3 regions of the Kitasatospora sp. NPDC005751 genome follow, and region 1 is predicted to be linked to each of the others. Evidence: riboswitches for the same ligand, from Rfam matches in the RefSeq annotation. Region 1 holds a riboswitch; each other region holds the start of a gene.

What was found. A riboswitch is a leader RNA that binds a small molecule or an ion and turns the genes downstream of it on or off. The one in region 1 is predicted to bind cyclic di-AMP.
Region 2: linked by a shared signal. The riboswitch ahead of ABZ497_RS16570 (M23 family metallopeptidase) and the one ahead of ABZ497_RS28470 (transglycosylase family protein) in region 1 are both predicted to bind cyclic di-AMP.
Region 3: linked by a shared signal. The riboswitch ahead of ABZ497_RS19645 (transglycosylase family protein) and the one ahead of ABZ497_RS28470 (transglycosylase family protein) in region 1 are both predicted to bind cyclic di-AMP.

Annotation. Positions count from the first base shown of each region.
Region 1 covers NZ_JBEXYC010000046.1:42,965-50,635, forward strand. The annotation lists gene ABZ497_RS28455 (MazG family protein) at 1-585, shown strand, start outside; gene ABZ497_RS28460 (SDR family NAD(P)-dependent oxidoreductase) at 719-1,153, opposite strand; gene ABZ497_RS28465 (cytochrome P450) at 1,312-2,586, shown strand; cyclic di-AMP (ydaO/yuaA leader) riboswitch at 2,861-3,033, shown strand; gene ABZ497_RS28470 (transglycosylase family protein) at 3,038-3,964, shown strand; gene eno (phosphopyruvate hydratase) at 4,220-5,506, shown strand; gene ABZ497_RS28480 (septum formation initiator family protein) at 5,650-6,135, shown strand; gene ABZ497_RS28485 (DUF501 domain-containing protein) at 6,125-6,772, shown strand; gene ABZ497_RS28490 (Ppx/GppA phosphatase family protein) at 6,769-7,671, shown strand, end outside.
Region 2 covers NZ_JBEXYC010000014.1:135,021-142,691, reverse strand. The annotation lists gene ABZ497_RS16595 (hypothetical protein) at 1-856, shown strand, start outside; gene ABZ497_RS16590 (class I SAM-dependent methyltransferase) at 853-1,575, opposite strand; gene ABZ497_RS16585 (sensor domain-containing protein) at 1,674-2,387, opposite strand; gene ABZ497_RS16580 (GNAT family protein) at 2,489-3,061, opposite strand; gene ABZ497_RS16575 (hypothetical protein) at 3,104-4,120, shown strand; gene ABZ497_RS16570 (M23 family metallopeptidase) at 4,192-5,052, opposite strand; cyclic di-AMP (ydaO/yuaA leader) riboswitch at 5,065-5,223, opposite strand; gene ABZ497_RS16565 (YiaA/YiaB family inner membrane protein) at 5,468-5,758, shown strand; gene ABZ497_RS16560 (alpha/beta hydrolase) at 5,881-6,708, shown strand; gene ABZ497_RS16555 (WHG domain-containing protein) at 6,772-7,341, shown strand; gene ABZ497_RS16550 (SpoIIE family protein phosphatase) at 7,584-7,671, shown strand, end outside.
Region 3 covers NZ_JBEXYC010000020.1:15,314-22,984, reverse strand. The annotation lists gene ABZ497_RS19665 (carbohydrate ABC transporter permease) at 1-470, shown strand, start outside; gene ABZ497_RS19660 (alpha-amylase family glycosyl hydrolase) at 512-2,224, shown strand; gene ABZ497_RS19655 (LacI family DNA-binding transcriptional regulator) at 2,250-3,269, shown strand; gene ABZ497_RS19650 (hypothetical protein) at 3,329-3,529, opposite strand; gene ABZ497_RS19645 (transglycosylase family protein) at 3,709-5,010, opposite strand; cyclic di-AMP (ydaO/yuaA leader) riboswitch at 4,997-5,155, opposite strand; gene ABZ497_RS19640 (hypothetical protein) at 5,365-7,644, shown strand.

The sequences.
Region 1 (7,671 bases):
GCCGAGCAGACCCACGCCAGCCTGGTGAAGTACCTGGTGGAGGAGTCCTTCGAACTGGTCGAGGCGATCGAGGAGGGGGACCGCGACACGCTCCGCGAGGAGCTGGGCGACGTCCTGCTCCAGGTCTTCTTCCACTCCCGGATCGCCGAGGAGCACCCCACCGACGCGTTCTCCATCGACGACGTGGCGGGTGACATCGTCGAGAAGCTGATGTACCGCCACCCGCACGTGTTCGGGGACGTCGAGGCCGAGGGCGCCGCCGAGGTGGAGGCGAACTGGGAGGCGCTGAAGGCCGCCGAGAAGTCGGAGCGCGAGTCGGTGCTGGACGGCGTGCCGGCCGGTCTTCCCGCGCTGGCGTACGCGGCGAAGCTGGTGTCCCGGGTGCGCCGGGCGGGCTTCACCGGTGTGCCGGACGCGGCCTACGAGCTGCCCGCGGAGCTCACGGCGGAGTCGGCGGGCCGGCTGCTGCTCGCGGTGGCGCAGCGGGCGTTCGACGCGGGGGTGGACGTGGACGCCGCGCTCCGGGCGGCCGCGCGCGGCTACCGGGACGCCGTGCGCGCCGCCGAGGGGCTCAAGCCCGAGTAGCCCCGAGCGGCCTCCGGAGCACGCCCGAGACCCGCGCCCGGGCACGCCCGGGCCGAGACCCGCGCCCGGGCACGCCCGCACCGCGACCGCCGCCCGGGCACGCCGCCCGCGCCGCGACCCGCCGCGCCCCCCGTCAGACCGCCGCCACGTCCTCCACCGCCCGGCGCTGCACCGGGACCACCTCGTCGACGACCTCGGCGATCGCCTCGCCGACCAGGGCGAGCAGTTCGGCCAGCCGCTCCAGGTCGAGGTGGTCCGGCAGCTCGGCGAGGGAGAGGACGCGCTCGCCGCCCGGCCCGGCGACGCAGAACAGGTCGATCGGGCCGAGGTGCTTCTCGGTGGTGTCGACCAGGGCGGCGATGTCGCTCGGGCGGCGGATGTCGCCGCAGACGCCGACGACCGGGCAGCCCGGCCGGTCGAGTTCGGTGGCGAGGTCCTCGGCGATGCCGACCTGCTGGTCGGCGATGAGGACGCCGGAGGCGCCCGCGGCGGTGAACCGGCGGGCGAGGCCGGCTCCCGACCCGCCGGCGAGTACGGCGATGACCACGACTGCCCCGGTGACCCGCATGGTGCGCTCCTCCCTGTGGGCGGCTCCGCACCGGCGCCCACGCATTTTGCTTGCGGAGGATCGTAGGCAGGTCCTGACCCTCCGCAACAGGGATTACCCCTCAGGTGACCAGGCTCACGCCTGCCACGCCGGGGTTCCCCACCGGATACGGTCGACACATGCCAGTTCAGCCCGATTCAGCCCGCCCGCCGCTCTTCACCTGGGAGTTCGCCGCCGACCCGTACCCGGCGTACGCGTGGCTGCGGGAGCACGAACCGGTGCACCGCACCACCCTGCCGAGCGGGGTCGAGGCCTGGCTGGTGACCAGGTACGCGGACGCCCGGCAGGCGCTCGCCGACAGCCGGCTCTCGAAGGACCCGGCCCACCACAGCGGGCACGCCCACCGCAGCGGCCGGGTCGGCATCCCCGGCGAGCGCCAGGCCAATCTGATGACCCACCTGCTGAACATCGACCCGCCGGACCACACCCGGCTGCGCCGGCTGGTCTCGAAGGCGTTCACGCCGCGCCGGGTGGCGGAGTTCGAGCCCCGGGTGCAGCAGCTCACCGACCGGCTGATCGACGGCTTCGCGGAGCGCGGCTCGGCGGACCTGATCCACGAGTTCGCCTTCCCGCTGCCGATCTACGCGATCTGCGACCTGCTCGGCGTGCCGGCCGAGGACCAGGACGACTTCCGGGACTGGGCGGGCATGATGATCCGCCATGGCAGCGGGCAGCGCGGCGGGGTGGGACGCGCCGTCAAGCGGATGCGCGCCTACCTGGCGGAGCTGATCCACCGCAAGCGGGCCGATCCCGGCGACGACCTCATCTCGGGGCTGATCCGGGCCAGCGACCACGGTGAGCACCTGACCGAGAACGAGGCCGCGGCGATGGCCTTCATCCTCCTCTTCGCCGGGTTCGAGACGACCGTAAACCTGATCGGCAACGGCACCTACGCCCTGCTGCGCAACCCCGGGCAGCGGGCGCTGCTCCAGGACTCGATCGCCCGCGGCGAGACCGCGCTGCTGGAGACCGGTATCGAGGAACTCCTGCGCTACGACGGGCCGGTGGAGCTCGCCACCTGGCGGTTCGCGACCAGCCCGCTGACCATCGGCGGCGTGGACATCCCGGTCGGCGATCCGGTGCTGGTGGTGCTCGCGGCGGCGGACCGGGACCCGGCACGGTTCGCCGACGAGAACACCCTCGACCTGGCCCGGACGGACAACCCGCACCTCGGCTTCGGGCACGGCATCCACTACTGCATCGGTGCTCCGCTGGCCCGGTTGGAGGGGCGCGCGGCGCTCACCACCCTGCTCACCCGGTTGCCCGATCTGCGACTCGCCGCTAGCCCGGAGGAGCTCCGCTGGCGCGGTGGCCTGATCATGCGTGGACTGCGCGATCTCCCGGTGGAATTCACCCCAGAGAAGCCCTCCGCAGCACCGGTGGACGGGCTCTGAGCAAATCCGTCCGGCGCCCCCCGGCGGTGTCTCGATCTCGTCGCGCCGAGACCCCGACACGCTGACGGGATGTCGCCGACACGCCCTGGCAGCGGGTATGAATCAGCATCAAACCGGACATAGCCCTGTCGTTGGTAGGCGATCGGCCACGCGCCGTAATTTATGTGTGATACCTGCGATATGAGCTTGTTATTGATGTGAGGATCTGTCTACCCTCCCTGGAGTTCGCAGCTGCGGACCTCGTGCGCGGAACGCCGAATCCTGCCCGCCGCGTTACGGGAAACCGACCAGAACCCTTGGGCAGGGGCGGGGGAACCAGGTTTGTTGCCGTCCCCCACGGCTTGGGGTGAAGCCGCCCGCGCGGGCAGAAGGCGTCCGCGTCGTGCGGCCGGGCCACCTCCCGGTCCGAACCCGACAGCTCACCTCGCAGGCGTGCGGAGAGGACTTCCCCATGCTCTTCGTCGGAACCGGCCGTCACCGTCGTCGCACCCAGACCGAGAAGGCCATCGCCGTTGCCGGCGTGGCCGGTGTCGGACTCGCCCTGCCGCTCCTCACCGCCACCGGCGCCTCGGCCGCCCCGGCCTCGACCTGGGACGCGGTCGCCCAGTGCGAGAGCGGCGGCAACTGGGGCATCAACACCGGCAACGGCTTCTACGGCGGCCTCCAGTTCACCTCCAGCACCTGGAAGGCGTTCGGCGGCACCTCGTACGCGCCGCAGGCCCACCAGGCCAGCCGGGCGCAGCAGATCTCGGTCGCCGAGAAGGTCCTCGCCTCGCAGGGGCCGGGCGCCTGGCCGGTCTGCTCCCAGAAGGCGGGCCTGGCCAAGGGTGGGGCCGCGGCCTCGGTCGACACCTCCTCGGACGCCGAGCCGACGGCCGCCGCCAAGCCGGCCCAGTCGAAGCCCGCGCAGAAGCCGGCGCAGAAGCCCGCCCAGAAGCCGGCCCAGCAGCCGGCCCCGAAGCCCGCCGCCCAGCAGCCCGCCCAGCAGGACGACCGGGCTCCGGGCTTCGCCGGCCAGCCCGGCTGGGACGCCGACGCGAAGGTCTTCTGGTACCAGAGCGACGGCGCCTGGTACTGGACCAGCCACCAGAGCGTCTACCAGCAGTACGCCGGTCAGCAGGCCGCCCAGCAGACGAGCGGGTACGCGGGCCAGGACAGCCGCCCCGCCGCCGCCCACGGCGCCCCGGCCGCGGCCGCTCCCGCCGCCCAGCAGCGCACCGGGCACGGCTACACCGTCCAGTCCGGTGACACCCTGTCGACGATCGCCGCCGCCCAGGGCGTCGAGGGCGGCTGGCAGACGCTGTACGACGGCAACCGCGGCACCGTCGGCACCGACCCCAACCTGATCCTCCCGGGCCAGCAGCTCGACCTCGGCTGACCGCCCGTGTGGTGACTCCCCGTGCGGTGACGCCACGAAGGGGGCCGGCTCGGCCCCCTTCGTCCGCATCCGGCCGCATTTCGTGGGACAACCAGGTGAACTACCGGTGGGTAGCCCGGCCACACGCTGAGACGGGACCGAGGTCGACGTGGTCCCGGGAGCCCGTGCGGTTAGGCTCTGGTCGTAACGACTCCGCAACCATCCGGCCGACAGCACCCATCGTCAGCCGAACCTGCTTCCGCTAGGAGATGCCTCGTGCCGTCCATCGATGTCGTCGTAGCCCGTGAGATTCTCGACTCGCGTGGCAACCCCACGGTCGAGGTCGAGGTCGGCCTCGACGACGGCAGCACCGGCCGTGCCGCTGTCCCGTCGGGTGCCTCCACCGGTGCCTTCGAGGCGCTGGAGCTTCGCGACGGTGACAAGAACCGCTACTTCGGCAAGGGCGTGGAGAAGGCCGTCCTGGCCGTCATCGAGCAGATCGGCCCCGAGCTGGTCGGCTACGACGCCACCGAGCAGCGCCTGATCGACCAGGCCATGCTCGACCTGGACGCCACGCCGGACAAGTCCTCGCTCGGCGCCAACGCGATCCTGGGCGTCTCGCTCGCCGTGGCGCACGCCGCCTCCGAGGCCAGCGACCTGCCGCTGTTCCGCTACCTGGGCGGCCCGAACGCCCACGTCCTGCCCGTCCCGATGATGAACATCCTCAACGGTGGCTCGCACGCGGACTCCAACGTCGACATCCAGGAGTTCATGATCGCTCCGATCGGCGCGGAGTCCTTCTCCGAGGCCGTCCGCTGGGGCGTCGAGGTCTACCACACCCTCAAGGGCGTGCTGAAGGAGCGCGGCCTGTCCACCGGCCTCGGCGACGAGGGCGGCTTCGCGCCGAACCTGGACAGCAACCGCGAGGCCCTGGACCTCATCACCGAGGCCATCCAGAAGGCCGGTTACGTGCCCGGCCGGGACATCGCGCTCGCCCTGGACGTCGCCGCCTCCGAGTTCTACCAGGACGGTGCCTACCAGTTCGAGGGCAAGGCGCTCTCCGCCGCCGAGCTCATCGAGTACTACGCCGAGCTCGTCGCCGCGTACCCGCTGGTCTCCATCGAGGACCCGCTGGACGAGTCGGACTGGGACGGCTGGAAGGCCATGACCGTCAAGCTGGGCGACAAGGTCCAGCTGGTCGGCGACGACCTGTTCGTCACCAACCCGGCCCGCCTGGCCAAGGGCATCGAGACCGGCACCGCCAACGCGCTGCTGGTCAAGGTGAACCAGATCGGCTCGCTGACCGAGACCCTGGACGCCGTCGAGCTGGCCCAGCGCAACGGCTACCGCTGCATGATGTCGCACCGCTCCGGTGAGACCGAGGACGTCACCATCGCCGACCTCGCCGTCGCCACCAACTGCGGCCAGATCAAGACCGGCGCCCCGGCCCGCTCCGAGCGCGTCGCCAAGTACAACCAGCTGCTGCGCATCGAGGAGATCCTCGACGACGCGGCCGAGTACGCCGGCCGCGGCGCGTTCCCGCGCTTCCGCTCCGCCGAGTAGTGACCGCGCGGCCGAGCAGTCGTCGGCCCGGGCCCGTCACGAGGGCCGATCGCGCCCAGTAGCGCAAGCCTGACCGGTGCCCCGCCGTTCACCCCGTAGGGTGGACGGCGGGGCACCGTCGCGATCAGGAGGGGACACGGGAGATGGCAGGCTGGAGGATCCCGGGCTTTGCCGCCCGGCCTCGCTTCACGAGCCGGGCGACCGTCCTCGTCCTGGTGCTCTGCTCCCTGGTCGCGATCCTGGCCTACCCGACCAGGCAGTTCATCTCCCAGCGTTCCGAGATCTCCGCCCAGCGGGCGAAGGCCGAGCATGCCCGGCAACAGGTCGAGCAGCTGCGCCGGGAGAAGACCCGCTGGCAGGACCCGGAGTACGTCAAGGCGCAGGCCCGCAGCCGGCTGCACTACGCGATGCCGGGGGAGACCCCGTACATCGCGGTGGATCCGGCGGGCCGGGGCGCCACCCAGACCTCCGCCGTCCCGCCCGCCCCCTCCGACGGCGCGGCCAAGGCCGCCAAGCCCTGGTACGCGAGCGTCTGGGACTCGGTGGACGCCGCCGACACCGCCGCTCTCGCCCCGCCCTCTTCACCCGCCCCTGCCCCTGCTGGAGCCAGCTCCCCCCATGACCACTGAGAACCACCCCTCTGTCTCCGACACCGACGTCGCGGCCATCGCCGCACAGCTCGGCCGGGTCCCGCGCGGCCTGCGCTCGGTGGCGCACCGCTGCCCCTGCGGCAACCCGGACGTCGTGGAGACGGCCCCCCGGCTCGCGGACGGCACGCCGTTCCCGACGCTCTACTACCTGACCTGCCCCAAGGCCGCCTCGCTGATCGGCACGCTGGAGGCGGACGGCGTGATGAAGGAGCAGACCGCCCGGCTCGCCGAGGACCCGGAGCTGGCCGCCGCCTACCAGAAGGCGCACGAGGACTACATCGCGCGCCGCGACGCCATCGAGGTGCTGGAGGGCTTCCCCAGCGCCGGCGGCATGCCGGACCGGGTGAAGTGCCTGCACGTGCTGGTCGGCCACTCGCTGGCGGCCGGCGAGGGCGTCAACCCGCTCGGCGACGAGGCGATCGGCATGCTGGAGGACTGGTGGGCCAAGGGCCCCTGCGTCTCCCCCGACGAGGTCGAGGCCGCCGGCGAGCGGGTCGCGAGGAACCGCGCCAAGCAGCAGGACCACGAGGCCGTGATCGCCGCCAAGCAGCAGAAGGCCGCCGAACGCGCCGCCAAGCGGGCCGCGCAGGAGAATGCCGAGGAGCCCGACGCATGAGTGTCACCCGGGTCGCCGCGATCGACTGCGGTACCAACTCGATCCGCCTGCTGGTCGCCGACCTCGATCCGGAGACCGGGGCGATCACCGACCTCGACCGCCGGATGGTGATCAACCGGCTGGGTCAGGGAGTGGACCGGACCGGCCGGCTGCACCCGGACGCGCTGGCCCGCACCTTCGCGGCCTGCCGCGAGTACGCCGAGGTGATCGCCGGCTTCGGGGTGGCCCCGGAGCGGATCCGCTTCGTGGCCACCAGCGCCTCGCGGGACGCCGAGAACAGTGACGAGTACGCCAAGGGCGTGCGCGACATCCTGGGCGTCGGGCCCGAGGTGGTGAGCGGCGAGGAGGAGGCGCACCTCTCCTTCGTCGGCGCCACCAAGGAGCTCACCGGCGGACAGTTCCCGGCGCCGTACCTGGTCTTCGACCTCGGCGGCGGCTCCACCGAGTTCGTGCTCGGCGCCGAGGACGTCCGGGCCGCCCGCTCGGTCGACATCGGCTGTGTCCGGCTGACCGAGCGGCACTTCGGCGGCGCCGAGCTGCCCTCGGCGGAGCAGGTCGCCGAGGCGCGGGCGCACGTCCGGGCCGAGCTGGACAAGGCCGAGGAGGTCGTCCCGCTGACCGGTGCGGCGACGCTGGTCGGTCTGGCCGGGACGGTCACCACGGTGTCGGCGATCGTCCAGGACCTGCCCGGGTACGACTCCGAGCGGATCCACCACTCGCGGATCACCCGCGAGGACGTGGCCCGGATCGCTTCCGAGCTGCTCGCCGCCACCCACGCCGAGCGTGCGGCCATCCCGTCGATGCACCCGGGCCGGGTGGACGTCATCGCGGCCGGCGCGCTGGAGCTGCTGGAGATCATGGAGCGGACCGGCGCCGCCGAGCTGGTCGTGAGCGAGCAC
Region 2 (7,671 bases), on a different contig from region 1:
GGTCCTGCTCGGCGTCGGCCTGACCCAGCTCGGCTCGCTCGGCGAGCGGCTGCACCAGCTCGGCGCGGCGCTGGCCCCCGCGCTGGGCGGCGGCGAGGGCGCGGCCCCCTTCGCGGCCGCGCTGGTCCTCTACTTCCTCGTTCTCGGCTTCCTGACCGGCTGGCTGGTGACCCGGCTCGCCCTGCCCCGGGTGCTCTCCGGCGCCGACCAGGCGCTCGACCTCTTCCTGGCCGGCCAGGACCGCGACCTCCGGGGCGACAAGGTGGGCGCGGACGACCTGCGGGTCCGCGCGATGCAGCACCTGGGCCTGCTGGGCGGCAGCACCGGCCGGGCGGACGACCCGGCCCGCCTGCCGCCGTCGAACGCGACGACCGGGCCGGAGAGCGTGATGGCCGAGGTCCGGTCGACGGCCCGGCGCTCGGCGCTCACCGCGGACCGGGTCCGGGAGCTGTTCGCGGACGGCGCCGACGACCGGCGGATCCAGGCGCTCGCCCTGATGCAGGGCGATCCCGCGCTGGCCGACCTGACCAGCGTGCTGGAGGCGATCGAGCACCCGCGCTCCGGCTTCGAGCAGTACCACGCGCTGCTGGCCGCCCGGGGCCTGCTCTCCTGGCTGCCGGCCGCACAGGCGCAGCGGCTGCGGGACGCGGTGGCCGGCCGGCTGGTGGCGCCGGACGGCATCCCGTACGGCTCCGACCGGAGCTGGCTGGCGGAGAAGATCCTCTCCCGGCTGGAGTCGCCGGCTCCGCTCCCCCCGCAGGTCACCCTCCCGCAGCAGACCGGTCCGGTCGGCCCGCCGGCCGGGCAGCCGGTCGGCCCGCCCGAGACCGACCGGCCGGAGCGGCAGCCGGGCTAGCCGCCCCGGCGCCGGCGGTCGGCGGCCCGCAGGACGAGGACCCGGCCGAGTCGCCCCGCACCGGCCGGGAGCGGGCGGACCTCGCTGGCGATCCGGCGCTCGCCCAGCGCGCGGCGCAGCCCGTCGAGGTGCCGGCAGCGCCGGCCCGCGGCGTCGTTCAGCGGGTGGACCCGGACCTCACCGCCGGGGGCGGTCACCCGGACCAGCTCGGTCAGCGCGGCCAACTGCTGCGCGGGGCCGAAGAGTTCGGGGTAGACGAACAGCAGGAACCCGCTGAGGGTGAGCGCGAAGGTGTCGTCCGCGAACGGCAGCCGGGGCAGCGCGGCGGCCACGTACCGCTGCGGGTGGGCGGCGGCGTCCGCGGCGAACAGCCGGCGGGCCCGGTCCCAGCTGCGCAGGTAGCGGTCGGCCGGGCGGTGGTGGGGCGCCGGGTACAGCTCGGGGCGGGCGGCCATCGCGGCCGCCATGGCGGCGCGGGCGGCCAGCGCGCGGGCCGCGAGCTCGGGGGCCGGCCAGGCGTACGCGGGATCGGTGGCGATCACCCGGCAGCCCAGCTCGCGTGCCTCGGCGGCGAGCCCGGCGGCGCCGCCCGGGCAGTCGAGGACCGGCCCGGGGAGGGCCGCGAGCCCGGCCCGGGTCAGGTCGAACAGCGCGCAGTACTCGTCCAGCGGGCGGGAGGTGACCGGGACGTCGGCGGCGAGGTCGGTCGGGGCGGCCATGCGGTCATCGGACCACGGGCCGGCCCCGCCCGCACCCCGGAGCGTCCGGGGCGGGGCGGGGCCGGTGGGGCCGGGCGGTGGGGCGGTGGGTGGGCCGGTCAGCGGCCGAGCAGGGCCCGGGCGGCGAGCCGGTTGACGTTGGTCAGGCCGCGCACCAGCTGCGGGGTCAGGAAGACGAACACGAAGCCCAGCAGCGAGAGCCCGGCGATCTGCAGCGGCCCCTCGACGTAGTAGACGTGCTCGACGCCGTTGCCGTCGTAGTAGTCGAACACCCGGAAGCCCCGCCAGCCGACGTACTTCGGGTAGACCCAGTGGTAGAGCGGGTAGAGCGCCAGCGTCCAGCCGACCAGCAGGAACGTCAGCGACATCACGAAGCTGAAGAGCGCCCACGGGAGCATCACCACCTGGTAGAGCACGGCCTTCCAGCCCGCCGCGTCCACCAGCCGCGCGGTGATCGCGCCCCAGCTGCCCGGCCGGCGCGCCCGGACCGGCTTCGGGCCGGGCACGTCCAGCGCCAGCATGCCGCGGACCCGGGCCCGCTCCAGCCGGCCGAAGCCCCGGGCCCCGGCGGTCAGAGCGGCCAGCACCGGCATGCCGAGCACGGTGACGAGGGTGCCGACACCGAAGGCGAACAGCGTGGTGGCGAAGGCGAACCCGGCGAGGGCCACCGGCACCGCGGTGAGGGTGAAGCCGAGCTCCCGGTAGTAGTAGGACGAGAACGGCGCCCGCCAGGCGTACGGCGGCTCCTCGGTGCGCCGTACCGCGTCGTCGCGGTCGTACTCGCTGCGCTGCGTGCTGAGGCTGCTGCTCATGGCCCTCGGGTCCTTCTCGGTGGCGTGCCGGGCTGACGTCACAACCCTGTCAAAGGCCGGGCCGGGCGGACATCCGGCTCCCCCGTGAAGCGGGCCGGGGGTTAACCCCCCACCCGGGGCCACTCGTGGGCGAGCAGCGAGTACTGGAAGGAGTCGCGCCAGCAGCCGCGCAGGTGCACGTCGTGCCGGATCCGGCCCTCCAGACGGAAGCCGGCCCGGGTGAGCACCCGGACCGAGGCCGTGTTCTCCACGTCCACCCGGGCGACCAGCCGGTGCAGCCCGAGCGGGCCGAAGGCGAAGTCGCAGAGCAGCCCGGTGATCTCGCCCGCGTAGCCGTTGCCCCAGGTGTCGGGGCGCAGCGCGTAGCCGAGGTCGGCGCTGCGGTGGCCGCCGAGCGTGAGGGCGGCGTTGCCGATCGGGACGGCGCGGGACGGGGCGTCCGCGTCGGCGCGGCGGGTGACGGCCAGCCGGTAGACCGTCCGCTCGTCCTGCTGCGCCTCCTCCAGGTACTGCTCGATCTGGTCGGCGCAGTCCTCGCGGTCACGCGGCTCGAACGGGAGGTAGCGGGTGGCCTCCCGGTCGCCGAACACCGCGTACAGGGCGTCGACGTCGGCGGCGCTGTGGTGGAACTCGCGGATGGCCAGGCGGGGGCCGGTGAGTCGGACGGGGACCATGCCTGCCGACCCTACCCGGGCTTTCCGGTTACCTTACGTGACATGGAAGAAGAAGACCTGCGGCTCGCCCCGCGCACCAAAACCGCCGAACTGCTCGCCTGGGCGCAGGCGCACGGCCACCCGCCGGTGGCCGAGGCGCCGGTGCGGGCGGTGCTGGCGCTGCTGGAGCTGGGTGAGGGCAGGATGCGTGACGGCTGGCCGGAGCTGACCTCGGACGCCGTGGAACAACTGCTGTACGAGCGGCTCTACCTGTACGTCCAGCCCGAGCCGGAGCAGGACCCGCTGGCGTACGGCGCCGCGGTGCGGCTGCTGATCGACCACCAGCGGGCGGCGAAGCGGCTGAACGCCAAGCGGCAGGAGCGGCTGCACGCGGAGGCCGAGTGGCAGGGCGAGGTGGCCGCCGGGCTGCTGCGCCGCGCCGACCTGGTGACCTGGCCCCGGCTGTACACGCTGCTGCTGCGCGCGGACGGGGTGGACCCGGCCGACGGGGCGACGGTCCGGGCCTGGCTGGAGGCGTTCCGGGAGCTGGCGCCGGAGGACCGGGCGGCCGCCTACGAGCGGCTGGAGGCGACGGGCGCGCTGGACCCGGTGGACGACGGGGGCTGGGACGGCGCCCGGCCGCTCAGCGTCGGGATGGCCACCGACGGTGCCCGGCGGCTGCTGGAGCAGGGGCTGATGCGGCGCAGCTACCGCAACCTGGAGGAGCTCACCGCGCAGGGCCGGCCGATGCCCGACGAGCTGGCCGGGGACTTCGGGGCGTTCGAGGAGGCCGCCGTCGAGGCCGCGCTGGACCTCTTCGGCGAGTGGACGGTGCCGGGGCTGCCGCGGCTGCTGGTGGAGGAGTTCCCGGAGCTGGCCCCGGAGCCGGGCCAGGAGGAGATCGACGCGTACCTGGCGCAGCTGCCCGGGGCACCCGGCGAGGCGGAGGAGGCCGGGGAGTACGGGGACGACGAGTACGGGGACGAGTACGGGGACGAGTACGGCTACGCGCCCGGGGACGGGCACGTGCACGGGTCCGCCGACCGGCCGGACGGGGCCGACGCGGCCGCCGGGGCCTGAGACGCGACGGTGCCCCGGCCGTCGTGACGACGACCGGGGCACCGCGGCGGGCTGTCAGAAGGTGACGCCGGTCAGGGGGTCACGCCGCGCTGCTCGAACCAGCTCTCCGGGTCGACCGGGGCACCGCCGCCGGGGCGGACCTCCAGGTGCAGGTGCGGGCCGGTGACGTTGCCGGTGGCCCCCACCTTGCCGAGCTGCTGGCCGGGGACGACCTTGCCGGAGCCCTTGATGATCGAGGAGAGGTGGCAGTACCAGATCTCGGTGCCGTCGGGCAGCGTCTCGACGATCCGGTAGCCGTACGACCCGGCCCAGCCGGCCGAGGTGATGGTGCCCTGGCCGACCGCGTAGACCGGGGTGCCGGTGTCGGCGGCGAAGTCCAGGCCGGTGTGCAGGTGGGCCCAGTAGGAGGCGCTCTGGCCGTAGTGGGCCGAGAGGTGGTAGTCGCGCACCGGCAGCTCGATGGCGGCGAGCTTGGCCTTCTCGGCCTCCTCGGCGGCCCGCTTGGCCTCCTGCTGCTGGGCCGCGCGCTTGACCTCGGCCTCCTTGGCGGCCTGCAGGCGGGCGCCCTCCTCGGCGGCGGTGCGCTGGCTGTCGGCCTGCTGCTGGATCCGGGCGGCGAGCGCGAGGCCCGGGTCCGCGGCGAGCGCGACCGGGGTCTCGTCCGGGACCTCGACGGCGGGGGCGGCGGCCGGGGTGGCGGAGGCGAAGCCGGTCGCACCGAGGGTGGCGGCCACGGCGGTGACGCCGAGCAGCGGGGCGGTGCCGCGGGTCTGACGGGGCATCCGGTGCCGGTTGCTGTCGGGGGCCTGCGGCCCGGTCTCGGCGCCGGACCCGCCGAACTCGCCCGGGTGGGCGGGCGGCCAGGGGTGGTCGAGCAGCTGGGTGCCGGCGGGGGAGCCGGGCAGGTGTGCCGGAGAGTGCGACGACGCCACGGAGGCGCGCTCCTTTCCTTCCTTCGCGCCTACCGGGTTAGCTGACGGGTTCGGAGCAGGAAGGTCTCCTACGGCTGGGCCTGGGCCCGGCCGATTCACCCCAAGGAACATGGTTCCCCGGCTCCCTGGCCTGCCCGGAGGCCGGCCGGCGGGATTAGGCGACGGCGCACGGTGCCGTCTGGGTACGGCGTTACGAACCGCGCTGCGTTATCAAACGTTAATCCTAGGAGCCTCTGATTCCAAGCCGTCCGTTCGGGACAACCGGATACTACCCGGGCGGTACGTGACCTGATGGGCGATTTGGGCGGATCGACGGCAACTGACACCACCGAACGTGAGGGGACGTCAACGAACGGTCCCCCACTTGAGTACTCCTACTCATGTGCGGCACTCCCGGCGCGGCCATCCTGGCGCCATGAACGCACCGATGCAGTCACGCACCACGGCCGCGTACCACCTCCAGGCCGTCCTCTCCTTCGCCCTCTCCGGCGGCGCCCTCGCCGTCGGCATCGCCTATCTGCCGGTCGGCGGCTGGACCCGCGCCTTCCTCGCGGTCGGCCTGCTCTACACCGTCACCTCCGCCTTCACCCTGGCCAAGGTGATCCGGGACCGGCAGGAGACCAACGAGATCGTCACCCGGGTGGACCAGGCGCGGCTGGAGAAGCTGCTCGCCGAGCACGACCCGTTCAAGGTGGAGGGGGTCTGAGCCGCGGCACCGGGGCCGCCCCGGGGGTCCGACCGGTCGAGGGCTTGACGGCTAAGGCTATTAGCCTTAGCTTTATGGCTATCGGCGCAACGCCGACAGCCCCGCGGACCGAGGAGGCCCCCATGCCCGGCACCTTCACCCCCAGCACCCAGTACCTCGACCTCCCCGGCGGCCGGCTGGCCTTCGACGACACCGAGCAGGGCGACGGCGCCCCCCTCGTCCTGCTCCCCGGGATGCTCGACAGCCGTGCCGCGTACCGGCACCTGCGCCCGCTGCTGGTGGCCGCGGGCCACCGGGTGATCACCCTGGACCTGCGCGGCTTCGGCGAGTCCTCGATCGCCTGGGACGACTACACGCCGGCCGCGATCGCCACCGACGTCCTCGCCCTGCTGGACCACCTCGGCATCGACCGCGCCACGCTGGTCGGCAACTCCTACGCCGGTGCGACGGTGGTCAAGGTGGCCGGGGACGCGCCGGAACGGGTCGCCGGGATCGTCCTGGTGGACGCCTTCGTCGAGAACCCGCCGCCGAACGCGCTGCAGCGCGCGATGTTCGGCGTGATGGGCGTCCTGCTGGTGCACTCGCCCGCGTCCTGGGGCCTCTACCACCGCAAGATGGCGTACCCCGGCCCCAAGCCGGCCGACTTCGACGCCTACGTGGACGGACTGGTCGCCGCGATGCGCACGCCGGGCCGCAAGCAGGCCACCCGGGGCTACGTGCGCGGGGACTCCGCGCCGAACGGCTGGACCGCCGCCGTGAGCTGCCCGGCGCTGGTCCTGATGGGCACCAAGGACCCCGACTTCCCCGACCCCCAGCTGGTCGCCGACCGGCAGGCCGCCGCGCTGAACGGCCGCAAGGTGATGATCGAGGGCTCCGGGCACTACCCGATGGCCGACCGGCCGCAGGCCACCGCCGACGCCCTGCTGCCCTTCCTCGCCGAGCTGGCCTGAGCCCGCCCTTCCGCGCCGCGCCGGCCCGAGCCCGCCCGCTACCTCGCCCACGGAGACCGCACCATGCCCCGAGTCGGACTGACCCCCGAGCAGGTCGTCGACCACGCCCTCGCCCTCATCGACGCACAGGGCCCCGAGGCCCTCACCCTGGCCGCCGTCGCCGGACGGGCCAAGGTGGCCACCCCCTCGCTGTACAAGCACGTCAGCGGCGGACTCGCCGAGCTGCGCCGGCTGATCGCCGTCCGGGTCACCGAGGAACTCGCCGACCGGCTCGCCGAGGCCGCCCTCGGCCGCGGCGGGGACGACGCCGTCGCCGCCGTCCTGCGGGCCTACCACGGCTACGCCACCGAGTACCCGCACCGGTACACCGCGCTGCCGCAGGCCCCGCAGCCGGACGACGACCTGGCCAGGGCGGGCGGCCGGCTGGTCGGGGCGATCCTCGCGGTGCTCCGCGGCTACGGGCTGGAGGGCTCCGAGGCCGTCCACGCCGCCCGGACCGTCCGCTCGGTCGCCCACGGCTTCGCCTCGCTGTCGATCGGCGGCGGGTTCCAGCTCGCCGAGAACCTCTCCGACACCCAGGACCGCCTGATCACCCTCCTCACCGGCGGCCTCCGGAACTGGCCCGGGGCCTGAGCCCCGCCCCCACCGCGCGCCCGGCTCCGTGAGTTCCCCCGGCCGGGCGCCGCACCCGGCGCACCCCGCGCGGCGGGTCGGCCGGACCACGGCGGACCACCCGGTCGGAGCGGCCGGGCAGGGCACCACCGGCGTCCGCACCCCGGCACCGGTGCGCCGTCCGGGTCACCCTTCACCGGCATCGGAAATGAGGTATGAAGAATTGGGTGCCCGACAAGGCGACGGAAAGGCCGGGAAATCCCATGGACCTGACCTCACCGTGGCTTCCCCCCTCCGAGGACGAGAGCCGGGCCCCGCGCAGCAGCCCCACCGCGCGCAGCGCGATGCGCT
Region 3 (7,671 bases), on a different contig from region 1:
TGATCGTGCCGATGTACACGATCATGTCGACGCTCGGCCTGCTGGACACCCACCTCGGCCTGGTCCTGGTGTACTCCACCACCACCGTCCCGTACTGCGCCTGGCTGCTCAAGGGCTACTTCGACACCATCCCGGTGGAGATCGACGAGGCCGGCCGGGTCGACGGGCTGAGCCCGATCGGCACCTTCTGGCGGCTGATCCTGCCGCTCGCCCGCCCGGGCCTGGCGGTGGCCGCGTTCTACTCGTTCCTCACGTACTGGGCCGAGGTGCCCTTCGCGTCGACCTTCATGCTCAGCTCCGACAACTACACGCTCTCGGTGGGCCTGCAGACCTTCGTGAGCGAGCACGACTCGCAGTGGAACCTGATGGCCGCGACCGCGGTGATGATCGCGATCCCGTCCGCGCTCTTCTTCTACCTGGTGCAGCGTCACCTGGTGACCGGCCTGACCGCCGGCGCCTCGAAGTCCTGACCTGCCACCCGCTCACCACTAGTCCCCAAGGGATACCGTCCATGACCCAGAACCTGGCCGACACCTCCCGGCCCGCCGCCGACGCCACCGCCCACGAGGCAAGCACCGGCGCGTCCAGAGGCTGGTGGCGGGATGCGGTCATCTACCAGGTGTACCCGCGCAGTTTCGCCGACTCCAACGGCGACGGCATGGGCGACCTGCCCGGCATCCGCAGCCGTCTGCCCTACCTGCGCGACCTCGGCGTGGACGCCGTCTGGCTCTCGCCGTTCTACGCCTCCCCGCAGGCCGACGCCGGCTACGACGTGGCCGACTACCGCGCGGTGGACCCGATGTTCGGCACCCTGCTGGACGCCGACGCGCTGATCCGCGACGCGCACGGGCTGGGCCTGCGGATCATCGTGGACCTCGTCCCCAACCACTCCTCCGACCGGCACGAGTGGTTCCAGCGCGCCCTGCGCGAGGGCCCGTCCTCCCCGCTGCGCGAGCGCTACCACTTCCGCCCCGGCAAGGGCGAGAACGGCGAGCTGCCGCCCAACGACTGGGAGTCCATCTTCGGCGGCCCGGCCTGGACCCGCACCGAGAACCCCGACGGCACCCCCGGTGACTGGTACCTGCACCTGTTCGCGCCCGAGCAGCCGGACTTCAACTGGGAGAACAGGGCCGTCGCCGACGAGTTCCGCTCGATCCTGCGGTTCTGGCTGGACATGGGCGTCGACGGATTCCGGATCGACGTCGCCCACGGCCTGGTCAAGGCTCCCGGCCTGCCCGACATCGGCGGCGGCGACCAGCTGAGGCTGCTCGGCAACGACGTCATGCCGTTCTTCGACCAGGACGGCGTGCACGAGATCTACCGCAGCTGGCGGAAGATCCTCGACGAGTACCCGGGGCAGCGGATCGGCGTCGCCGAGGCGTGGACCCCGACCGTCGAGCGCACCGCCAACTACGTGCGCCCCGACGAGCTGCACCAGGCCTTCAACTTCCAGTACCTGGGCACCTCCTGGGACGCCGCCGAGCTGCGCTCGGTGATCGACCTGTCGCTCGACTCGATGCGCCCGGTCGACGCCCCCGCCACCTGGGTGCTCTCGAACCACGACGTCACCCGGCACAGCACCCGGTTCGCCAACCCGCCGGGCCTGGGCACCCAGATCCGCACCCCCGGCGACCGCGCGCTCGGCCTGCGCCGGGCCCGCGCCGCCACCCTGCTGATGCTCGCGCTGCCCGGCTCGGCGTACGTCTACCAGGGCGAGGAGCTCGGCCTGCCGGACGTCACCGACCTGCCCGACGAGGTCCGCCAGGACCCGTCCTTCTTCCGCAAGGCCGGCCAGGACGGCTACCGCGACGGCTGCCGGGTGCCGATCCCGTGGTCCGGTACCGAGGCCCCGTACGGCTTCGGCCCGACCCCCGGCGGCCCCAGCTGGCTGCCGCAGCCGGCCGAGTGGGCCGGGCTCAGCGTCGAGGCGCAGACCGGTGACCCGACGTCGACCCTGGAGCTCTACCGCAGCGCGCTGGCCATCCGCCGGGAGCAGTCCGGGCTGGGCGCCGGCACCGGGGTCGAGTGGCTGGCGAGCCCCGAGGGCACCCTGGTCTTCCGCCGCGGCTCCTTCGTCTGCACGGTGAACACCACCGCCGAGCCGGTGCGGATACCCGCGCCGGGCCGGCTGCTGCTGTCCTCCGCGGACGCGGCGCCGGAGGCCGCCGACGCCGGCGGCGAAGCGGTCCTCGGACCGGACAGCACCGACTGGTGGGCGGTCTGACGTGGTTGCAATAGGCTCTGGGACCGTGACTACGGCGCGACTATCAGACATCGCGGCGCAGGCGGGGGTCAGCGAAGCCACCGTCTCCCGCGTACTCAACGGCAAGGCGAACGTTTCCGCCGCCACCCGGCAGACCGTGCTGGCGGCGCTGGACGTGCTCGGCTACGAGCGGCCGACCAGGCTGCGCCAGCGCAGTGCGGGACTGATCGGGCTGATCACCCCGGAACTGAGCAACCCGATCTTCCCCGCGCTGGCCCAGGTGATCGAGCAGGTGCTGAGCCGGCACGGGTACACCCCGGTGCTCTGCACCCAGACGCCCGGCGGCTCCACCGAGGACGAACTGGTGGAGATGCTGGTCGACCGGGGCGTGGCGGGCATCGTGTTCGTCTCCGGCCTGCACGCGGACACCACCGCCGACCACGACCGGTACGCCCGGCTGACCGGCCGGCAGGTGCCGTTCGTCCTGATCAACGGCTTCAGCGAGAAGATCGACGCGCCGTTCATCTCGCCGGATGACCGGGCCGCGATGTGGATGGCCGTCCAGCACCTGGCCGAGCTCGGCCACGAGCGGATCGGCCTCGCGGTCGGGCAGAAGCGGTACGTCCCCGTGCTGCGGAAGATCGAGGGCTTCACGGCTGCCCTGCGGGAGGTCCTCGGCCGGACCGAGGAACAGGCCGGGGAGCTCGTCCACCACACGCTGTTCAGCGTGGAGGGCGGGCACGCGGCGGCCGGCGCACTGCTCGACAAGGGCTGTACGGCGATCGTCTGCGGCAGCGACATGATGGCGCTCGGGGCGATCCGCGCGGTGCGCCAGCGGGGGCTGTCCGTGCCGCAGGACGTCTCGGTGGTCGGGTTCGACGACTCGCCGCTGATAGCTTTCACCGAGCCGCCGCTGACCACCATCCGCCAGCCGGTCGAGGCGATGGCCACCGCCGCCGTCGACGCCCTGCTGGAGGAGGTCGGCGCGAACGCCGCCCAGCGCGGTGAGTTCATGTTCCAGCCGGAGCTGGTGATGCGCGGTTCCACGGGCGCCCGCGCCCGCTGAGACGACGACCGGGGCCCCGGAGGACGATCCAGTCCTCCGGGGCCCCGTCCTGTCCGCCCTCAGCCCTCCTGCGCGGTCGGGCGCTGCTGTCCGGTCCGCTGCCCGTCGGCGGCCTCGCCGGTCCGGCTCTCGGTGCGCCGCCCCCGGGCGAGGTAGTCGCGCAGGATCAGCTCCACGGCGTCCTGCGGGTTCCTGGTGCCGGAGAGCATCATCGCGTCGATCGCGAGATTGGCGTCGAGCGTGACGGTGACCTGGGCCATGTGACTCCTCCTCGGGTGCAGAGCAGCAGCATGCCCGCCGGGCCCGGGTTCGGCCATGCCCGGGCCCGGGCCCGGGCCGTCCCGCGCGCGGGCGTGCCGGAGCCCCCGGGGAGGAGCGACCAGACTCTCCCCGGGGGCTGCGGCGGGTGGCGCGGACCGCGTGCGGACCGCGGGCGGGATCAGACCCGGCCGGCGAAGTCCGGGGCCCAGTTGGCGATGGTCTGGGTCCGCACGCCCACGCTCGGGTTGGCGGCCTCGACGTACTTGCCGTCGCCGATGTAGAGCGCGACGTGGTAGACGCCCGAGTCCTGGCCGTTGTTGGACCAGAACAGCAGGTCGCCGGCCTTGAGGGCGTCCAGCGAGACGTGGGTGCTGGCGGCGGCCTGGTCGGCGGCGACCCGCGGGACGGAGACGCCCGCGGCGCGCAGTGCGGCCTGGGTCAGGCCGGAGCAGTCCCAACCGCCGTTGCCGGTGCCGCCGTAGACGTAGGCCTGGCCGACCTTCGACTGGGCGAAGGAGACCGCGGCGGCCATGCTGCCGGTGGCGGCCTGGGCCGGCGCCTCGGCCGACGCCTGGGCGGCGGGCTTGGCGGCCGGAGCCTGGGTCTGCGCGGCCGGCTTGGTGGCGGTCGCGGTGGAGCCGTCGGCCTTGCCGGTGGCGCCCGAGGAGCGGTTGAACCAGTCGAAGCCCTGGCCGGACTCGTCCGAGGCCCGGGTCTTCGCGCGGTCGCCCAGGCTCAGGTGCTGGCCCGGGTAGATGACGTGCGGGCCGTCGCCGAGGGTGCCGCGGTTGAGCTCGTAGAGCCGCTCCCAGCCGCCCTGGACGTTGTTCTTGTCGGCGATCGAGGAGAGCCAGTCGCCCGCGACCACGGTGTAGTCGGAGGAGGCCTGCGCGTCCTGACGGTACTGCTGCCAGTTCCGGCCCTGCGACTGCTGGGCGGAGTCGGCGGCCGGGGTCTCGGCGGCCTTCGGGGCGGCCTTGGGCGCGGCCGGCTTGGCGGCGGGGGCGGGGGTCTGCGCCGGGGCCGGGGTGGCCTTCGGGGCGGCCGGCTTGGCGGCGGTCGCGGTGTCGACGGCGGCCGGGGTGCCGCCCTTGGTCAGACCGGCCTGGACGGAGCAGACGGGCCAGGCGCCGGGGCCCTGGACGGCGAGCACCTTCTCGGCGACCGCGATCTGCTGGTCCTTGGTGGCGAGGTCGGCACGCGCGGCGTAGCTGGTGCCGCCGAACGCCGCCCAGGTGGAGTTGGTGAACTGGAGGCCGCCGTAGAAACCGTTGCCGGTGTTGATGCTCCAGTTGCCGGTGCTCTCGCACTGGGCGACCTTGTCCCAGGTGGCGACGGAGGCGGCCGAGGCGGAGCCGGCGGTGAGGCAGGGGACGGTGAGGCCGATGCCGACGACGCCGAGGGTGGCGATCGCTCGGCGGGTGCGGCCGGACAGGCGGGTGCCGTTGGTGGGCAGCATGGTGACGCGGTCCTCTCCCACGCCTGCGAGGTGAGCTGTCGGATTCGGGCTGGAGTTGCCCGGCCGCGCTGTGGACGCGGCTTCACCCCTAGCCCCGAACCGGTACGAACCGGTCCCGGGCGACTTACCTGTGGTTCCCCCGCTCCTGCCGTGGTGCGTTCTGCGCTGCCAGCGCACCCGACGGCAGGACTCGGCGTTGCGGGTGGGCTGGGTCCGTGTGGCCACGAACGGGGAGCACGTTAAGCAGACTTAAGTTCATACCGCAAACATGTGTGACGGTCATCACAGTTTATGAGGAGCGTGCTGAATGGCTGTCCACCATGATCAGAAATGACCGATTTCGAGCAACGCCCGTCGGAGTCACGGCAACTGCCTATGCTTCAGGGCATCAGGACCGACGCGGCCGTCTGGGGGGAGGGCTTCGCAGCGATGGCGATGGACGAGGGTCCGGAGGCCGGCGCGCCGGCCGAGCGGCCGCGTGGAACGCACCGCCGGGCAAAACACCGCAGAGCGGACATCCCGCCCGCCGAGCCCCGAACTCCCCTGCCCCGGCGGACGATGCTGCGCTGGCTCGCCGTCGGCACGGTCTTCGCGGCGGTCGGCGGCGAGGAGGCACTGCGGCGCTCCCTGGACGGCCGCTCCGCGCCCGTCGCCGCCGCGGAGGACCCCGCCACGGGGCCGGGAGCGGCCGACCCGGCCGCGGAGCACCGGCACGGCGCCCCCGCCGAGGGGACGGGCGCGCCCGGGCAGCCCACCGCCGGAGCCGCCCCCGCACCCACCCCCGACCAGGGCGGCCGCCCCTGGTCGGACCCGGCCGGCTGGGGCGGCCGGGTACCCGGACCGCAGAGCGCCGTCCGGATCACCGACCGGGTGCTGCTCGACACCGACGCCGCGATCGGCTCGCTGCTGGTCGAGCCGGGCGGTGCGCTCACCTTCGCCGCCGACCGCAGCCTCACCCTCGCCGCCGCGGGCAACGTCGAGATCCGCGGCACCCTCGCGCTCGCCCCCGAGGGCGCCGCCGTGCACACCGTGCGCTTCCCCGCCGTCGACGAGCGGCGCTTCCGGGGGGACGGCATGAAGGTGGTCGACACCGACGTCGGCCTCTGGGTCACCGGCGCCGGGTACCTGCGGCTGGACGGCGCGGCCAAGACCGCCTGGGTACGCGCTGACCGGGCGCTCGAGGCGGGCGACACCACCGTCAGCCTGGCCGCGCCGCCCACCGGTTGGCTGCCCGGCGACGAACTGGCCGTCACCCCGACCGGCCCGCCCGGCGAGGACGGCTTCTCCACCCGCTACGACCTCGCCGTCGTCCGGTCCGTCAGCGGATCCACCGTCACCCTGGAGGCGCCGCTGACGTACGCGCACCCCCGGGTCGGCGCCGGAGGGGGCGTCACGGTCGGCGCCGAGGTGCTCAACCTGACCCGCAGCGTGCGGATCGAGGGCACCGCCGAGGGCCGCGCCCACGTCCACCTCACCACCTCCCGCCGGGCCGACCTGCGGCACGCGGCGCTGCGCTGGGTCGGCCCGCGCACCGACACCGCGGAGTCCTGGAAGGGCCCGGACGGCAGCGCCCCGGTGACCGCCCCGGTGCTCGGCCGGTACGGGCTGCACTTCCACATGCTGGGCGACACCACCCGGGGCACCGTCGTCGAGGGCCTGGTGGTCCGCGACGCGGGGAGCCACGCCTTCGTCCCGCACGCCAGCCACGGCATCACCTTCCGCAGCTGCATCAGCCACGACACCTGGGAGGACGCCTACTGGTGGGACGGCCCGCCGGACACCCGCACCCCGCAGCAGCCCTCCGACGACATCGTCTACGAGTCCTGCGTCGCCTCCCGCACGCGGCTGGAGCCCAACCCGCGGGCCTACCGGCTGACCGGCTTCAACCTCGGCGCCGGCACCGGTGGCAAGGCGCTGGACTGCGTGGCCGTCGGCGTCCAGGGGGCCGACGGCGCCTCCGGCTTCGAGTGGCCGGAGAACAGCGAGGGGGTCTGGACGTTCCAGCGCTGCCTGGCCCACAACAACCTGCGGGACGGCATCTTCGTCTGGCTGAACGCCCAGCAGCACCACGTGGTCACCGAGTTCGCGGCCTACCACAACGGCGGGTGGGGCATCGAGCACGGCGCCTACCTCAACGACTTCGACTACACCGCGAGCGTGCTGTACGGCAATGGCGGCGGGGGAGTGGCGCTGCACTCGCTCGGCCGGGACAAGGGGACCCTCTTTGACGGCCTGCTGATCGACGCCGCCGGGCAGAGCGACTACGGCGTCTCCACCGCACGCCACGAACTCGCCGGGGAGGCGGTCACCTTCAGCCGCAGCCGGTTCACCGGCCACCGCCGGGCCGGGATCGCCTTCCGGGCCACCCCGGACGGCAAGCCGGACGACATCCTCGTCCTGGACTGCGAGTTCGACGGCAACGAGCTCTGGATGGACCCGGAGTCCGCGCCGCCGAAGAACATCCTGCTGCGCCGGGCGGGGCAGACCGAGGTGCTCCAGGTGCGCAAGGCGGACGGTGGCGGCGGGCGGTCGCCGTGGAACGCCACCGGCGTGCCGGTGGCCGCCTTCGCCGCGCAGTCCCGGCCGGTGCAGCTCCCGGCGCTGCGGCTCAAGGACGCGGCGGCGGCCACCGGCCGGGTGGGCGGGCGGACCTGAGGCGGGCCTGAGGCCGGCCGGGGCCCG